One region of the Sphingobacterium sp. 18053 genome, then DNA from elsewhere that is predicted to be linked to it. Evidence: riboswitches for the same ligand, from Rfam matches in the RefSeq annotation. Region 1 holds a riboswitch; the other holds the start of a gene.
What was found. A riboswitch is a leader RNA that binds a small molecule or an ion and turns the genes downstream of it on or off. The one in region 1 is predicted to bind S-adenosylmethionine.
Positions count from the first base shown of each region.

Region 2: linked by a shared signal. The riboswitch ahead of GVK91_RS23930 (5-oxoprolinase) and the one ahead of GVK91_RS18905 (O-acetylhomoserine aminocarboxypropyltransferase/cysteine synthase family protein) in region 1 are both predicted to bind S-adenosylmethionine.

Region 1 is NZ_CACSJW010000008.1:82,826-88,258, reverse strand. Features, by position in the region: gene metX (homoserine O-acetyltransferase) at 13-1,056, opposite strand; gene GVK91_RS18905 (O-acetylhomoserine aminocarboxypropyltransferase/cysteine synthase family protein) at 1,089-2,399, opposite strand; SAM riboswitch class I at 2,655-2,767, opposite strand; gene GVK91_RS18900 (FUSC family membrane protein) at 2,950-4,977, opposite strand; gene GVK91_RS18895 (TonB-dependent receptor) at 5,321-5,433, shown strand, end outside.
Region 2 is NZ_CACSJW010000011.1:104,902-110,334, forward strand. Features, by position in the region: gene GVK91_RS23915 (HlyD family secretion protein) at 1-709, opposite strand, end outside; gene GVK91_RS23920 (TolC family protein) at 709-1,986, opposite strand; gene GVK91_RS23925 (DUF3050 domain-containing protein) at 2,251-3,021, opposite strand; SAM-I-IV-variant riboswitch at 3,232-3,325, shown strand; gene GVK91_RS23930 (5-oxoprolinase) at 3,392-3,655, shown strand; gene GVK91_RS23935 (RagB/SusD family nutrient uptake outer membrane protein) at 3,754-5,271, opposite strand; gene GVK91_RS23940 (TonB-dependent receptor) at 5,277-5,433, opposite strand, start outside.

The sequences.
Region 1 (5,433 bases):
TTATTTATTCTCTTATACTAATTCGTTTAGGTATTCTTTTTGTTTCCGCAGAAAGTTGCTGATGATTTTAGTGAGTTTTTTTGTTTCGATCAAAAATCCATCGTGGCCATAGGTAGATTCAATCTCCTGATAGTGGGCATTCGGAACATGTTGAGCGATGAATTGTTGCTCTTGTGGAGGAAACAACAAATCTGTATTGACGCTCAGTACTAAAGTTGGACAGTCAATGCTCGCTAAAGCGGATTCGATAGATCGTCTTCCCCGACCTAAATTATGGCTGTCCATTGCTTTGGTTAGGAAGTAATAGCTGTACGCATTATAGCGTTTCACCAATTTTTCACCCTGATAGTTTTGATAGGAGGATGCTTTATAATGATCGAGTTTTTCGTTATCATCCTCCTTTTGTGTGTTGGCATACGTTGTATAGTTGCGGTAAGACAACAGTGCCATAGCGCGTGCAACTTTTAAACCCTTAGCTCCGCCATCGGGATGATTGGCGTAAAAGGTTCGATCAGTTGTAATGGCAAGACGTTGACTTTCATTGAATGCAATACCCCATGGTGAATGGACGGCATTTGTTCCAACGACGATTAGATGGTTGATGGCTATACTGTGCGATACGGCCCATTCCAATGCTTGTTGACCGCCCAATGAGCCGCCAATAAGGATCTCTATTTGTTTGATATCCAGGTGGTCTGCAAGAAATTGATGTGCATTGACCAAATCCCTTACTGTAAATTCAGGAAAAGATAGGTAGTAAGGCTGTCCAGTAGCTGGGTTTACAGATAGCGGATTACTGCTATTATATGCTGATCCTATGACATTGGCGCAGATAATATAATAATCGTTTGAATCAAATAATTCACCTGTTCCAAAAAGACCGGACCACCAATCCAGTACATCTGCATTAGCCGTAAGTGCATGGCAAACCCAGATCACATTACTGCGATCTGCGTTGGGTTTGCCAAATGTTTCATAACTGATTTGTAAATCAGTAAGCTCTCTTCCATTTTCAAATACAAAAGGCTCCGGGTGCAGATAAATATGCTTACTCATTTTACGTTTAAGTTTAAGCCGAAAAAATCTGATTATTTAATTTTATCAAAAGCTTGTTGTAAATCAGCTTTGATGTCATCAATATGTTCTATTCCTACAGAAAGGCGTAATAAACCTTTGAACACTCCAGCATTGGCTTGATCTTCATCACTCAATTGTTGGTGAGTAGTCGCTGCTGGATGGATAATCAATGACTTCGTATCACCGACATTGGCCAAGTGACTGATCAATTCTAAGCTGTCGATAAAGCTATTGGCCTTCTGTGCTGCGTCACCCTTGAGCTGGAAAGAAAGCACCGCACCATAGCCATTTTTAAGGTATTTTTGTGCGTTAGCGAAGCTCGGAGAGCTTTTTAAGCCCGGATAGTTTACTTTTTCTACCTGTGGATGCGCCTCAAGCCATTTAGCTACCTCTAAAGTGTTATCTACATGGCGTTGCACCCGTAAAGACAGCGTTTCAAGCCCTTGTAATAATAAGAATGAATTGAAAGGGGAGAGTGCTGGCCCGAAATCCCGAAGCCCTTCCACACGTGCCCGAATGGCAAATTGAATATTTCCAAACGGTCCGCCTTCACCGAAAACTTCGGAAAAAACTAAGCCATGATAGCCTTCAGATGGTTCGGAAAATTGAGGGTATTTTCCATTGCCCCAATTGTAGTTTCCGCCGTCGACGATGACACCGCCAATGCTTGTGCCATGTCCACCGATCCATTTAGTAGCCGATTCAACAACCACATTCGCACCGTACTCCAAAGGTTTAAATAAATAACCCCCAGCTCCAAAAGTATTATCGACGATTAATGGTAAGTCATATTTTTTTGCTACGGCAGCAATTTTCTCAAAGTCTGGAATATTGAAACTTGGGTTTCCAATTGTTTCAACATAGATGGCCTTTGTTTTATCATCAATGAGGGCTTCAATTTTATCTGCCTCGGCGTCCGTTGCAAATCGAGCTTCGATGCCCAGGCGTTTAAAAGAAACTTTAAACTGGTTAAATGTACCGCCGTATAAGTTGGATCCGGCAACAAAATTGTCACCACTTTCCAAGATATTATTTAAAGCTATAAACTGTGCTGCCTGGCCAGATGCAACAGCAACAGCTGCGACTCCACCTTCCAGTGCCGCAATACGTTGTTCGAAAACATCCGTAGTAGGATTCATAATCCGTGTATAGATATTGCCGAACTGCTTTAATGCAAATAAGTTTGCGCCGTGTTCGGCATTTTCAAATACAAAAGATGTTGTTTGATATATAGGAACTGCTCTAGATCCCGTAGTAGGATCAGCGACTTGGCCAGCGTGAACCTGAAGAGTTTCGAATTTTAAATTTTTGTTTGAAGACATAATATATCAGATTTTAAGGGTTCAAAAAGAAATTGCTAAGTAAAAAGAGAAGCATACACACCTCGTTGAAGGGTCTGTTAAATCTTTATCCAAGAAAAAGGAAATGATTTTTAACAAGCATGGAAGTGCATATGCATACGCATTCGCATCAATACAGTTGTACGATGACTTACACTTTCGCTTATCGTGTGGTTCACTTGTGTTGAACCTGAATTTTTAATGGACTTCAGTAGTTTAATAATCATTGTCTTATGTCATTTATATGCTCCAAAACGATATTGTTTTGGACAGGAATTGGCACCTTTTCAAACAAATTGAAGGTTGCCAGTGGGTCATTGAGCCAGTCTCTCGCCACTTCTTTATAAATCAAGACCTACTGATTAAGGGAGGTGTTGATTAGAAATCTTCTTTCGAAGACGACACAAATATAAACTCTTTTTTTATTAAAGCAAAAGAAAAGCTATTTTTTAGTTAAAGGAATTTTGAATAACATACCGATCGGGATCGCATATCGTCGGATGAAACCGGATAAATAACTGTCAATCGGGTATTATGATTTCTTTAAGTTGATCCGTTCCGCAATTTGATTTAAATCTGTTAAAAGAGGTTTAAGTGCATCAATTCTACTATGGATATCATACGCTAGGTGGCGATTCGTCTTTTTGCTTAACGATAACGAAAGCCCCACCAAATGGGAGTTGACCTGATAAGAGAGTGCCTGAAAATGGTGGATATGCGACCAATCTATCCATTTATGCTCGGGTTCTTTTTTCATTTGATTGATAGCGTCTGAAAACAGGGCCATGGCAGTCTGCGCTTTTTTGCGAGCCAGTCGTATATCAAAAGAACTTTGTTTCTCGTCCGACAGACGGTTATTGATGGTTTGGAAATAATGCTCGTTGTAAAGGGATACCTCTTTTGCCAGCTGAACCATGCCTGTGCTTTGGCGTACAGGTATCAAGAAATAACCTGCTATAGCCAAGAATGCTCCAATGAGTGTGAAAAGTATTCGGCTGCCTAAAATGAGATTGATATTGCCTTCGAACAAATTGAGCGCAATCACAATTCCCAAGGTAATAAAGATGACACTGACCATATAATTAGATCGGTTGAACAAAAAGAATCCGAAAAGACCTAATGCAGCTATGGTAAGGAGAGCTGGGAGAAAATGAATAGAAATTAAGCAGAATATACCAACTATTATACCCGAGAATGTGCCTACAATACGCTCTATATTACGCTTTTTTGTCATTGAAAATGCTGGTCTGGCAACAATAGCGATCGTCAGTAAGATCCAATAGGTATATTTAAAATCCAAAAATAAAATACCGATCAATGCGCCTGTTCCAAAAAGAAGAGCCATCCGAACGGCAAATCGAAAAAGCGGGTTATTCAGATGGAGTTTACTTTTTAGATCAGCAAGATTGCGCAAAGGTCGATTGATAAATTGCTGGTACTCACTGCTGTCAATCTTATCCTGAATTTCCTGATTTTGATAAAAAGCTACCTGAATTCGGTTGAGTACTTCAATAATTGCTTCGATGTTGCTTATGATCGAACATAATATACTTTTTGCTTGACCGGTCTGCTGTTCTTGAATTTCTTTTAAATCCTGTAAGAGGGCATTAATTTTAAAGTTATTGTGATATAATTGATGCGCATACCGAAACCTCTTGTTAGGTTGTGAAAAGCTATCAATTTCTAAAGCTAATAATTTGATTGTGTGACGAATTAAAGGGAGGCTGCCCGTGTCTGCAAGATTTTTGCGAATCGCATCATAGTCGTGATCAAGTGCAATAATTAACTCATGAAGGTCAATTAACCCATAAACCTGACTGAGCCAATAATTGCTTTTATGCCACTGTTGACTTATGATTTTTTTTTCTCGAAAAAGAAGAGACCTGATTTGTTCCTGTTGTTCGCTGATCAGGCCATGAATTTTGCCTACGCGACTGTACGTTATATTCAAAGGAATATTGGGATCGTAAGACTGTGATCGTATCAATAGAAATTGGGACAATCCATGAAAACCATTGGCCATCGCATGTTTTAGCGAGCGATAAGGTTGTATATAGGCTTGTAAAAGGCTAAAAAAGTAGTATATAATGGAACCTGTTGTAATCTGTAAACTAACCGCAAAAGGGTGTTGCGGGGCCATTCCGATCACAAAACTCATGAGAATCAATGTCATGTTTCCAATTGCAGCATAGCGAGCCCCAAAAATACCGTATAACGTACATATAAAACCGGCCGCTGCTAGCAATATAACCAAGGGCCAATGATAGGGAAATACAATCGCTGTAAACAATGATGCAACAAAGAAGGTGGGAATACATACGAGAGCAGAAGAAAGTTTATCTTTTCTGTTTCCAGGAGGATCTGTGAGTGTTGTTAACAACGATCCGACACCGATTCCAATAGCCGTGCTCGCTTGCGCTCCCAATAAATAGATCGCCAAACTTGGCAAGATGCTGATGGAAACATTACGTAATGCGTCTCCAGAATGCTCGCCATGCATAAATCGTATCATAAGGATATAAATACGGTAGAATCTTTTCTTCAATGATACAGTGCTCATTAATCAGTTTACTAATTTTCTGTGCAAAAATACAAATATTATGCTTAATATTTTTTGTATACAATTTATTTGTTTTGATTTTAGTTTATTTTTTGAATTTTTATTTTGATTCGATGTGCTTTTCTTGCGCTGTGCTTTTTGGAGATTCAAGATTAGCTGGGATGATTTTACCGGCTTTAGCATCGATCAGTGAAGGATATGGTTTACCGATGTTATTTGGTTGTCTACCGAGTGAATCGGACGATCTATCTATTTCTACTGGTCAACGTGTAATGAATACACGAGGTTTGTTGTCATTATTATGAAGTTGACTATCTAATCGATAGCCTAAAGAAATTACATTATGAAACCACAAAAAATTAAATTGCTCTTATTTTCTCTTATTTTATTCCTGTTTTCTATTGCCGGACCCGTTTCAGCACAGTCTGACGGAGGGGAATTACGTACAGTCGTTGT
Region 2 (5,433 bases), on a different contig from region 1:
TTTCAATCGTGCGTTTGCCAATCTGCCCATCGTAAGGTGCGCGAATAACGGTATAGCCGACATCAAGCCGTTTGCGGCCGACAGCTGCCGTCAAACGAACACGTTCGGCATCGACCACACCTTTTTTCATATCCACATCATGCACACGTTCCTGTGAAGCCTGTAATTTATGCTTTAACGAAGCCAGCTCACTCTTATACACATCCAACGTCGCTTTTACATCCTCCAGTTGCTGTGCCGTTGCAGACTTTTCCTGAAACAAATAATTATATCGATCATATTCCAACTGTTGCTTGGTTACCCGAGCCTCCCCGGCAGCAATTGAAGTGCGTAAAGATTCATGTTCCGCCTGAAGAATTTCCTTTTGACTATGAAGAACATTGATCTCTGCAGCTTCCTTATTGACGGATGCCGCTACCTGATCAGCCTCATATTTATATTCCTTATTATCTATAAGCAACAAGGTATCACCCCGTTTAACCAATTGATGATCGTGATAATGCACAGAAACCACATATCCTCCTACCCGAGAAACAATGGGATTGATATACTGCGTTACCTGTGCATCATTTGTGTAGGTATACCGCAGTCGCATCCATAATGCTTGAGCGCCCCATAACAACAAGGCCAACAAGACAATTCCAGCCAACCAGTTGGTAATTCGAGTGAGTTGTGCCTCCACAACTGTTCTTCGTGATTTAGGTTTCATTAGATAGTACCCTTCAAAAATTCGATAAAATAATAGTGTTTCTGTATCGCAATATGTGCGGTTTCAAGATCAAAAAGTGTTTTTAGGTATTGCATATCAGCATCCAAGAGATCTGTAATCAAAGCCGATGATTTAAAATACCTGTTTTTTATAATCCGTGCATTTTCCTGCGCCAACGCCTTATTGTTTTGACAGACGTCCTGCTGCTTAATAGCCAATTGATAATCCAACAGGGCCTGTAACAGCTGATTTTCCAGAATCTCCTCTTCATGACGGTGTTTTACCTCTTGTCGATCCAATGCGATCTGTGCTCCGCGCACCACGTTTTTATTGAGATAGATAGCCGAGATCGGTATGTTTAATTTGAGTCCTGTGATACTCAGATTATACCAGCTGGGATTATAGGGATACAAGAAGACCTGTGGATTGGCAAAGGTGAATGTACTGGTCAACCCCAACTCAGGAAGATAATTTGATCGCGCCTGTTTGACCGACAACTTCTTCAAAACCACTTCCTGTTCGGATTTTAGGAGGGAAAAAGCATGGCTTCGCGCTTCGGCAACAAGCGCTTCATAGCTGGGGCTTTCCACTTGAAACTGCTCGGGCAGGGGCACAATCTCCGCTGTAATACCGCCAATAAGCTGCAGCTTCTGATTTGCAGCCTGAATATCATGACCGATCTGCACGAGCAACAGTTCCCGCTTCGAAAGCTCTAACGAAATACGCAAGACGTCACTGTGTAATACCACGCCCGCCTTATACAGATGCTCAATCTCTTTGAGCTGTACCCGTTGATCAGCAATATCCTGCTCAATTAAAGATCGGTTACTATACGACAGTTCCAAATCCAAAAAAAGATTGCAAACCTCCAATTTCGTCTGCGCTGCGGCATTCTTCCAATCGATTCTGGCCAGCTCATTTTCCAATTTTTTGGACTCAATTTTCATCAGGTCCCGATGCCCATTGTAGAGGTTCAGATAAAAATCCAGGCCGCTATCGTACAAGTAATGAATGATATCATGCTGGGAAGGTTTATTTAAAAGCCCCTGGTCATACACAGGCATATTACTCGCATAACTAGCAGAAGCTCTGGCGGAAATTTTGGGCAGCAACTCCATGCGTTGCTGCTGTACTGCCACCTCAGTTTCTTTGAGCTGCAAATAGGACTGCTCGATGTATTTACTGTTCTGTAGCGCTTTGTCGATCATGTCTTTCAGGGACATGTGCAAAGAATCGAGGGCGAAGGTGTCCGAAATAGCGAATACTAACAATCCCATGGTTAGTATTCCTTTTGCCCAATAGGGAGGAAAAAAGTTCACGTGTGCTATGTAATTTTTTTGCGTAGCAAACTTAGACACTTATTGGAACTTGGATTTCTTCACAAACGCCAATATGTTATGGAAAAAAGACATTTTTTCATCAATTCAAACAAAAAGACCAATATCTGCCAAGAAGCCCTTACAATATCCTTTTTTACAGCACATAAAAAAGACCTTTCAAATCATGATTTGAAAGGCCTTTCTCGACGGTATAATAATAGATTATCCGTATAAGGAATCTTCTATTGCATTCCACAACTGTATTCTTTTTTGTAGCGCAATTTTACTGATCTCTTTCATTTCTGTCCATTTAACCTCATCGTCCTTCCCGAGATCTGTGATCATCTGCATCGCCAAAGGCCCGTGCTCATCGCCATCAAGGTCAATATGACGTTGAAAATAATAGATAAAGCTATCCAGATTGGCTGTAGGGAAATTTGTTTTAATTTCTTCCAAAATAGAGGTAAACATTCCCGGGATAAGATCTTCGCGTCCAAATGTAAATGCAGCAGCAATTTTATGCACCTCGCCCTCAGCAATCACTTCGAATGTAAAATTCAAAAAGTCTTTGATCCGCTTGTCCAATGTGGTCGTTGCAATGACATCGAATATGTTACTCGATTTTTTGGCGTGAGCAATAAATTTGTTGACCAGATGAAGGTCGGCACCCATGGCATCCATGGCGTCCAGATACATCTCAAAATGGCTCAAACGGCGGCCATCAATATATTCATCCGACTCCTCAGCCAATACAATTTCGTTGATTAGATAGCGTGTTGATGGATGCTCACTCGCAAACCAAGGTAAAGTCGTACAGGTCAATTTAATCTGTAAAGCTTTTAGTAAAGACATAAAATCCCATACAGCGTACACATGCCCTTCTGTAAAAGAACGTAGATTCTTGATCGTTTTGATCTTACGATACAAAGGGTGTTGCAATAATACCTCGCGTTCGGCAGCAATGTATTCGTTAATTTCCGCAATTCTATTCATGGCGCAAAAGTATTGTCTTATCTCTATTTTTAAAAGTATTTTCGATGAGATTACAGTAACATGATAAATTTTTCGCCCAGCTATCCGCTTCATAACCAAATCACAGCCAACAACGCGCCTCGCTTTTGACCTCCCTATTCCTGTTGCTAACGTTCATTTACCCTTAAAAACAAAAATATTTTTAATTATAAAAAATAATCTACTATATTTGTAGAGTATTCAGAATTGCATGATGCAATACCAACCGAGTGCAGGCACCGCGGTGGTAAATTAATACGGGTTTCGACCAAAATAAACGTCGCAGAACGATTATTTTCCCAACAAGATCTGGATACAGTTTATGGTTTAATCCTTTAAATTTTTAAATTGTATGGCTACTACAACAAATCTTTACCAACACTTACTGGAAAAATTCAGTTATTACTCAACAGATGAACTGATACAGCTCAACAATGACACCATCTTAGGACAAGGCTGGGGTTCAGCCAAGGCAACCTTTAGAACAGCTTTGATCAGTACGTTCTCCAAAAGAGGACTGGATCTTTCCAACATCATTTCCAAGGAAGACGGTTTTACCTCGGTGAAGCATGTCCCTGTACGCTTGGAACAGAATGTCCTGATTCCTTTACAGTAATCGTTATCGACAAAAAAAAGCGCGCATCGAAAGGACTTCGTGCGCGCTGCTGTGGTTGGTTTAGGAAATTGCCGATTTAAAAGAAGGCAATAATCTTATTATTTATAGTTTGGATTCTGAATTAACACACCTGCGCTTTTCTCAATTTCTGTTTGTGGTAATGGCCAGCGGTAAAATTTGTCTTCAAAATGATAGGGCACTTTACTGTCTTTGACCGCATTGAGTACTTCGCCTGCGATATGCCAACGAATCAGGTCGTAATGCCGTAGTCCTTCGAAAGCAAGTTCAACCCTTCTTTCGTGGCGGATACGGTTGCGCATTTTTTCCTTGGTATAACCGGCAGGAAACCCGGGCATCTGAACGCGGCTCCTCAGAGTATTCATGGCATCGTAAACCGATGGATCTGGTCCGGCAATTTCATTTTGTGCTTCGGCATACATCAATAACACCTCCCCAAACCGCAGTACAACCGCATCCTGTTGGCTCAATGTTGAAAAGCCAAAAGGTAAGTTGGCCGGATCCAAAAATTTCAACACCCCATAACCTGTAGGCCGCGGATTGGACGGTGTATGGATCTTACCGCCGCCAAAGTCGGGATGATCCACGAAAATTGTTTTGCTCAAGCGCGGATCCCTATCTTTGAAGGGATTAGCTCGGTCAGTCAAGGGTGATTCACCATAAGGCAGACCATCTTTGCATTCATAGGTATCCACCAGGTTTTGTAAAGGTGAAGCAGCGATCCAATCGCCTAAATACATGTCCCAGGGGGCTGTATTATTCGGTGCCAGAAAATTGACCGAAAAGATAATCTCGGTATTGTTCTTCTGTGTTGCATCGCGAAAGACATTTTCAAAAGCTGTACTCAGAGTATACTCTTTCATGACATCGGTGCATAAGTCTTTTACCTCTTTCAAAATTGCTAAATCGGGCACCCCTTTGTCGCCATAAGCCGCAAACAGTAAAACCCGTGCTTTCAAGGCTTTTGCTGAACTTGCGGTCGCATGCCCCCCATTATTGAAATAAGGTTTAGCCGCTAAGTTGGCGATCCCAAAATCCAGATCGGCCCGAATCTGTTTTAGAATATTCTCTGCAGTTTCCTTTGGCTGACGCTGATTCTCCAGACTGAGGGAAGTAAGCACAAGCGGCACCTCACCATAAATACTGTACAATTGGAAGTAAACAAAAGCACGGATAAAGCGGGCTTCGGCTTCCATGTTCTTCTTCTCCCCATCGTTCATATCGGAGCCGTTATAGCCCTGAAGCTTCTCGATCAGGCGATTGGCACGTCCTATTCCCACATAAGCATCGTTATAAATTCCGGTTTCATACCCCCCTGTGGTCGGATTTAAATTCCCACCTACGATTTCATTGACGCTACCTGAGTTGAACTGATTGTAGCCATTGTCGGTCAGACAGTCCCGGAAAGGCATCCCATAGGAGAAAGCCTCACTCTGCAATGACGCGTATACACCGGCCAATGCATTATCAAAATCCGATTTTTTGCTAAAATAGTTGTCCGAAGCGATCTGATCCAAAGGATTAAGGTCCAAGGCACTGTTACAGGAACCCAAAAATAGTCCGGATAGCATCAACGCTGTTATAAATTTCTTTTTCATAGCACTTAAAAGTTAACTTGTACACCAAATGAATAAATCTTGTTTTGTGGATACTGTACCAGATCACCATTTCCATAGCGTTCAGGGTCCAAGCCCTTAAATTTGGTCGCAGTAAGGAGGTTATCACCCGAAAAATAAACCCTTAGGCGGTCAATTTTATAT